2 linked regions of the Arthrobacter crystallopoietes genome follow. The protein of the gene in region 2 interacts with the protein of the main gene of each other region in a pairwise test. Links are inferred from orthologs where the notes say so. Each region holds a gene or a part of one and is shown on either strand. Other genes may lie near its edges.

Region 1 (3,321 bases), 3.8 Mb from region 2 along the record:
AGGAAATTCCCGTCCCCGCCCCAGCGCGGCACAACGTGCTGATGCAGGTGTGCGGCCACGCCTGCTCCCCCGGTCACGCCCTGGTTCATGCCCAGGTTGAAACCGGTTGGATTGGCCACCTTGCGCAGCACGCGCATGGCAGTCTGGGTCAGCTCGGCGAACTCGGCTGTTTCTTCCACGGTGATGTCGGTGTAGTCCGGAACGTGGCGGTACGGGCAGATCAGCAAGTGGCCGGGGTTGTACGGGAAAAGGTTCAGCACAACGTAGTTGAACTTGCCCCGGTACACGATCAAGGATTCTTCATCGGAACGTCCCGGCGCCACGCAGAAGGGGCACTCGTCCTTGCCCTTGAACTGGTCCTGTCCGCCTTTGACGTAGGCCATGCGGTGCGGAGTCCAGAGGCGCTGGAAGGCGTCCGGAACCCCGGCCAGCTCGAACTCGTCGGTCATCTGGCCTTCAGGCTGCTGGTGAGGCACACCCGCCGAATCCGTCATAGCTGGTGATCCCGGTTACGGACGGCTTCAACAATCCTGGCCACGGCGCCGTCGACGGGTACGCCGTTGTCCTGGCTGCCGTCGCGGAAACGGAAGGACACTGCGCCGGCTTCGGCGTCTTCACCGCCGGCGATGAGGACAAACGGGATCTTGTCCTTGCTGGCGGTCCGGATCTTCTTCGGGAACCGGTCCGAACCGAAATCTGCTTCCGCCCGAATACCAGCGGCCTTGAGCTTGGCGATGACCTCGCCCATGTAGTCGTTGAAGGCCTCCGCCACGGGGATACCGACAACCTGCACCGGTGCGAGCCAGGCCGGGAAGGCACCGGCATAGTGCTCGATGAGCACGCCCATGAAGCGTTCGACCGAGCCGAACAGGGCACGGTGGATCATGACGGGGCGCTGGCGGGAACCGTCGGCTGCCTGGTACTCAAGTTCGAAGCGCTCGGGCAGGTTGAAGTCCAGCTGGATGGTGGACATCTGCCAGGTACGGCCGATCGCGTCGCGGGCCTGCACAGAGATCTTCGGGCCGTAGAACGCAGCTCCGCCCGGATCCGGAACCAGCTCCAGACCGGAGGCTTCGGCGACTTCGGCCAGCGTACGGGTAGCTTCATCCCAGACTTCGTCTGCACCGACGTACTTCTCGGGATCCTTGGTGGAGAGTTCCAGATAGAAATCGTCCAGCCCGTAGTCCTTGAGCAGCGCCAGCACAAAGTTCAGGGTATTGGTCAGTTCGTCCTTCATCTGCTCGCGGGTGCAGTAGATGTGGGCGTCATCCTGGGTCATGCCGCGGACCCGGGTCAGCCCATGCACCACACCCGATTTCTCATAGCGGTAGACGGAACCGAATTCGAACATCCGCAGCGGCAGCTCGCGGTAAGAACGTCCGCGTGAGCGGAAGATCAGGTTGTGCATCGGGCAGTTCATCGGCTTCAGGTAATAGTCCTGGCCGGGTTTGACCACTTCATTGGTTTCGGGGTCGCGGGTCTCGTCCACGTGGATGGGCGGGAACATGCCGTCGCGGTACCAGTCCAGGTGGCCGGAGACTTCGTACAGGTGCCCCTTGGTGATATGCGGGGTGTAGACGAAGTCGTAGCCGGCTTCGGTGTGCCGCTGGCGTGAATAGTCTTCCATCGCCTTGCGGACAATGCCGCCCTTCGGATGGAACACCGGCAGCCCTGAACCGAGTTCATCGGGGAAGGAGAACAAGTCAAGCTCCGAACCCAGCTTGCGGTGGTCCCGGCGCTCGGCCTCCGCGAGGCGCTCCTGGTAGGCCTTCAGCGCCTCCTTGGTGGGCCAGGCGGTGCCGTAGATGCGCTGCAACTGCTTGTTCTTCTCGTTGCCCAGCCAATAGGCGGCCGCCGAGCGGGTCAGCGCGAAGGCGTTCGAGATGAGCTTGGTGTTGGGAAGGTGCGGGCCACGGCAGAGGTCGCACCAGATGGTGTCGCCGGTCTTGCGGTCCACATTGTCGTAGATGGTGATCTCGCCGGCACCGACCTCGACGTTCACGCCCTCGCCGGCTTCATCGGCTTCGGCTGACTTGTCCAGCAGGATCAGCTTATAAGGTTCATCAGCCATGGCAGCCCGGGCTTCGTCCTCCGTGACCACCCGGCGGGCAAACTTCTGGTTCTGGTTGACGATCTTGAGCATCATCTTCTCAAGGGTCTTCAGATCATCAGGAGTGAAAGGTTCCTCGACGTCGAAATCAAAGTAAAAGCCGTCGGTGATGTACGGGCCGATGCCGAGCTTGGCGTCCGGGCGGAGCTGCTGCACGGCCTGTGCCATCACATGGGCAGTGGAGTGGCGCAGGACGTTCAGCCCGTCGGGGGAATCGATGGTTACGGATTCGATCTTGGCGTCTTCGGACAGCGGCTGGTCCAGGTCTTTGAGCACCCCGTCCACGCGCATTACGACGACGTCGCGGCGCTCGAAGAATAACTCCGCCCCGGTAATGCCCGTGTTCACTTGTTTCTCTTCGCCGTCGACGATGAGAGTCATGTTTTGGGGCGCTGACACGAAGGTCTCCTTATGTTTCGATTTAGGCCTGTACCGCGCCACCATACTTTGGGTGCCACGAGCCTCTTTGATGTTATCCGCTGATATTGAGCCCGACCAACATGGCACGGTCCGGGAGTTGCAGGTGCGGCTGCTCGTGGGCAGACACCGGTGTTTCCGCCGGACGGACGAGGGGCAGCGTCTCCGGACGGGAAAGATCCCAGGCATCGGTGGCTTGCAGACTCATACCCCGCGGTCCCGTCCTCCTCGTCAGTCCTTGGATTAACAGCAGCCTGGTGCCGAACAGCAAGGGCCCGGCCTTGTCCTGCGCTTCATGGAAGAAAGTGCAGTCCACACAACCCGTGCCGTCATCCACACTGATGAACACCACACGGCGGCCTCCGCGCATGGGTGGGGTTTGGGTGGCGACCCGGATTCCTGCCACCAGGACCTGGGTTCCGTTGCGCAGGGAAAGCAGGTCCTTGGCTGCGGTTACCTTCAGTTCTTTCAGCAGCGGCGCGTAGCTGTCCATCAGATGCGCGCTGACGTCCACGGCCAGCAGGTCCAGTTCGGTGCGGACCTTTTCCAGCATCGTCGGTTCCGGCAGGCATGTTTTGAGGTTGCTCAATTCCAGATCGCCCAGCGGGAATGAGAGCTGGCCGTCGATGGGTTCGTAGCGGCGCGGAACCGGGCGGACCGGAGGCTTATCCAGGTGATGGACGAGATCCGCGCGGGTGGAGGTCCCCTTGCGTCCGGCCAGGTGGTTGAGCTCGTCGAAGGCTCCCAGTTTGGCCAACCGTTTCAATGTAGGTCTGCTGACCTTGGCCCGCGCC
Region 2 (3,773 bases):
TAATCCAAAAAAGTATGCCCGGCAAGTTCTCCGCTCGCCAGCTGCAGGGCAGCGATGACGAGGGAATGGCCACCTTTACGCCGGAGTTCCTCTTCGCCTTGGCGTACCCTCGCGCGGTCCCAAGCTTCCTCCTGATAATCGATCTCACCCAACGGCACGTCCGTGCTCATTCTCTGCCGCAGCAACGCATACTGGTCCACGAATTCCTCCGGGCAAACGTCTTCCCAGACCACCAGCCGGTACTCCGCCGCCTTCGCAGCCGCCTGCGACTCCAGCGACTCGATCCTGGCGTCGTCCGCCGGCAGCGCAAGTACGCTGAAGCGCTCCACCTGCTCCAACTCATATCCATGGGACCGGGCGAAGCAGACGGCCGCCGAACTGCCCGGCAGTGAGCCTGTACCCGTTTTCGCTCGCAGGACGTCCGCTGCCTCCGGGTCAAAGCCCGCCCGGTGTTCACTATAGGACTGCAGCACCCTTCTGCCGTGGTCCCGGGCGGAGGCTTCAGCAGTCCACAGCAGTTCGCGTGCAATCCCCTGTCGACGGAAGCCGGGATGGACCATGACGTACACAAAGGCACTGTGCAGGTTGTCTCGCTTCGTCATTTCCAGGACGGCGCGGCCAACATGCCTGTCCCCGTCCTTGGCCGCCCACAGCAACGACTGCTCGTAATCATTGGCGCGGGCGCCCTCCAACCGCACGGCAGGGCTGACCCAAAGGTCGTTATTGCCCCACAGCTGGCCGGTCACCAGATTGGCCAGCTCGGAGGAGGCAACGAAATCCTCTGCATCCGAGGTCTCCAACGATTCGGGAATTCGGATGGGCTGTATGGTGATCGACGTCGTCGACATAGCGCCCTTCACTCAGTGATTGATTTTCCCCAATCAGCTTACCTGCTCCACCAATTCGACACCAGCAGCGATCTGCATGTCCAATCTCCTGCGAAGCCTTTCCCCGGCATCCCTCAACGGCCCTACGATGCAGTATGGAGCTCTTGAGCGGACGCGCTGGAAAACGAGCGGTGGCATTCATCGGCCGCGGCATGCTGGCAGGAATGGCCGGAACCGTGGTCATGACAGCCTTCCAGAGGCTGGTAGAAATGCCGATCACCGGGCGCCCGGACAGTTATGCGCCCGCAGAGCTCACGGAGAAGTTCCTGCCGGTGACGGTCGAGTCCATCCGCGGACGCAAGCTGCTGAACTACAGTGCGCATTTCGCCATCGGAGCCATGTGGGGAGCAGCCTACGGCACCGCCGCGGCACTCGGGCTGCGCGGCCAGAAGGCCATCAATACCGTCTTCGCCGTCGTGTACGGGGGTGAACTGCTGGGCGGATCGCTGTCCGGTTTCTCCCGGCCATCTGAATGGAGCGCACAGGACTGGGCCGTGGACGTCGTGGACATCTATGTCCAGGCCCAGGCGACGGGGCTCGTCTTTGACCGCCTGCTGGCACCCAAGTCTTAGCCGCCTTGCGGGAGCGGCGGCCGCGTCAGGGCCGGCTAGTTAAGCGCCACTTAAACGAACAGAACGGCCGCAGCATGATGCTGGGCCGTTCTGTTGTAGAAGATCCCGTAGGGATTGCTTCCTTAGGCTTCGGTGGAAACCTTGGTGACGTTCGGGTCCATCGAGATGCCCGGGCCGAAGGTCGTTGCAACGGTGGCCTTCGAGATGTAGCGGCCCTTGGAAGCGGACGGCTTCAGGCGAAGCACCTCTTCCAGTGCGGCTGCGTAGTTCTCCACCAGCTTGTTGGTATCGAAGGAAACCTTGCCGATGATGAAGTGAAGGTTGGCGTGCTTGTCGACGCGGAAGTCGATCTTGCCACCCTTGATGTCGTTGACAGCCTTGGCCACGTCCGGGGTCACGGTGCCGGTCTTCGGGTTCGGCATCAGGTTACGCGGGCCGAGGACCTTACCGAGGCGTCCAACCTTGCCCATCAGGTCCGGGGTTGCCACGGCGGCGTCGAAGTCGGTCCAGCCGCCCTGGATCTTTTCGATCAGGTCATCGGAACCAACGAAGTCGGCGCCGGCCGCGATTGCGGCTTCAGCCTTATCACCGGTGGCGAAAACCAGGACGCGTGCGGTCTTACCGGTGCCGTGCGGCAGGTTGACCGTACCGCGGACCATCTGGTCAGCCTTACGGGGATCGACGCTGAGGCGCAGTGCAACCTCAACGGTGGCGTCGAACTTGGAAGGATTGCTTTCCTTCGCCAGGGTGATTGCCTCGACCGGGGCGTACTGCTTGTCCGCCTCGATCTTGGCTACAGCTGCCTCATATGCTTTGCTGCGCTTTGCCATCTGCTTTTTCTCCTTGTGCAGTTGTGGTCTGCGGACCGCGCCCGGCCCTGCCACTACGACGGCGTTGCCACCTTGAAAAGGTGACGTATGGCGCCGTCGTTCTTTAGTTTTGTCTTGTTTGCTTCCGGCCTGGGAAACCCTGTGGCCGTTCAGCGGTAACGCCTTGGGGAATTAGCCCTCGACGGTGATGCCCATGGAGCGGGCGGTGCCGGCGATGATCTTGGCAGCAGCCTGGATGTCGTTGGCGTTGAGGTCATCCATCTTGGTGGAGGCGATCTCTTCAACCTGAGCCTGGGTCAGCTTGGCTACCTTGGTGGTGTGCGGGGTTGCGGAACCCTTCTGCACGCCAGCAGCCTTCTTGATCAGTTCTGCAGCCGGCGGGGTCTTGGTGATGAAGGTGAAGGAACGGTCTTCGTAAACCGTGATTTCAACCGGGATCACATTTCCGCGCTGGGCTTCCGTAGCGGCGTTGTACGCCTTGCAGAATTCCATGATGTTGACACCGTGCTGACCAAGTGCCGGACCAATCGGCGGTGCCGGGTTGGCGGCGCCTGCCTGGATCTGCAGCTTGATGAGGCCGGTGACCTTTTTCTTCGGGGCCATATCGGGTCCTTCTCTAATTTACGTACCGCAGACACAGGAGCGTGCCGGCGGTGGTTTGGCCGCCATGGCGTGGCGGCCGCCCGCGCAGTTCCGGCTAAAGCGGGCCGGGCTGCGCGAAATCTTTACTACTGGATCTTGGTGACCTGGTTGAACGAGAGCGTAACCGGAGTCTCGCGCTCGAAGATGGTCACCAGAACCACCAGCTGCTGGGATTCCGGCTTGATCTCGGAGATCGTGGCAGGCAAGGTCTCGAACGGGCCGTCATTGACCGTGACCGATTCGCCGACCTCGAAGTCCACCGTGATCGGGGCCGAAGGCTGTGCAGCCTTGGAGGGCTTGCCACCCTCGGTCTTGCCGGCGGTGACGGTGTGCTCCAGCATGGAGAACACTTCGTTCAGGCTCAGCGGAACCGGGTTGTGGGCGTTGCCGACAAAGCCGGTCACACCGGGAGTGTGGCGCACGGCGCCCCACGAAGCATCCGTCAGTTCCATGCGGACCAGCACATAGCCGGGGATGCGCACGCGGTTGACGATCTTGCGCGTGGTGTTCTTGATCTCCACGACCTCTTCCATGGGGACCTGGATCTCGAAGATGTAGTCCTCCATGTTCAGGGTCTGGATACGGGTCTCCAGGTTGACCTTCACACGGTTTTCGTAGCCGGCGTACGAGTGGATGACGTACCAGTCACCCTCCTGGCGGCGCAGCTTGGCGCGGAACGCCTCGACCGGATCCTCTTCAGGGGCTGCGGCGGGCTCCACTGCGGAAGCTTCCTCTGCGTCGGCGTCGGCAAGCTCTTCGCCTTCGGCCGGCTCTTCGCCTTCGGCCGGTGCGGTTTCAACGGTTGCTTCGTCGGCCGGTTCCGTTTCCTCGGAAACTTCCCC

The links. Proteins that work in one complex are often made in the same cells at the same time.
Region 1: the proteins of rplA (region 2) and thrS interact in binary tests that used the Escherichia coli proteins (3 or more experiments, as listed by UniProt). The link is inferred for Arthrobacter crystallopoietes from one-to-one orthologs.

The regions. Positions count from the first base shown.
Region 1 is NZ_CP018863.1:4,184,510-4,187,830, forward strand. The notes cover bases 1-2,925. They hold thrS (threonine--tRNA ligase), read right to left. Parts: upstream 2,510-2,925; coding sequence 491-2,509; downstream 1-490. Other genes in these bases: AC20117_RS19250 (HIT family protein), read right to left, coding at 1-494; AC20117_RS19260 (DNA polymerase III subunit alpha), read right to left, coding at 2,583-2,925. Also shown: more of AC20117_RS19260, read right to left, coding at 2,926-3,321. UniProt on the Escherichia coli protein: Catalyzes the attachment of threonine to tRNA(Thr) in a two-step reaction: L-threonine is first activated by ATP to form Thr-AMP and then transferred to the acceptor end of tRNA(Thr). The rate-limiting step is amino acid activation in the presence of tRNA.
Region 2 is NZ_CP018863.1:361,797-365,569, forward strand. Bases 436-3,416 are described here. They hold rplA (50S ribosomal protein L1), read right to left. Parts: upstream 2,290-3,416; coding sequence 1,582-2,289; downstream 436-1,581. Other genes in these bases: AC20117_RS01695 (GNAT family N-acetyltransferase), read right to left, coding at 436-848; AC20117_RS01700 (hypothetical protein), read left to right, coding at 992-1,459; rplK (50S ribosomal protein L11), read right to left, coding at 2,461-2,892; nusG (transcription termination/antitermination protein NusG), read right to left, coding at 3,018-3,416. In the rest of the region: more of AC20117_RS01695, read right to left, coding at 1-435; more of nusG, read right to left, coding at 3,417-3,773. UniProt on the Escherichia coli protein: One of the primary rRNA binding proteins, it binds very close to the 3'-end of the 23S rRNA. Forms part of the L1 stalk. It is often not seen in high-resolution crystal structures, but can be seen in cryo_EM and 3D reconstruction models.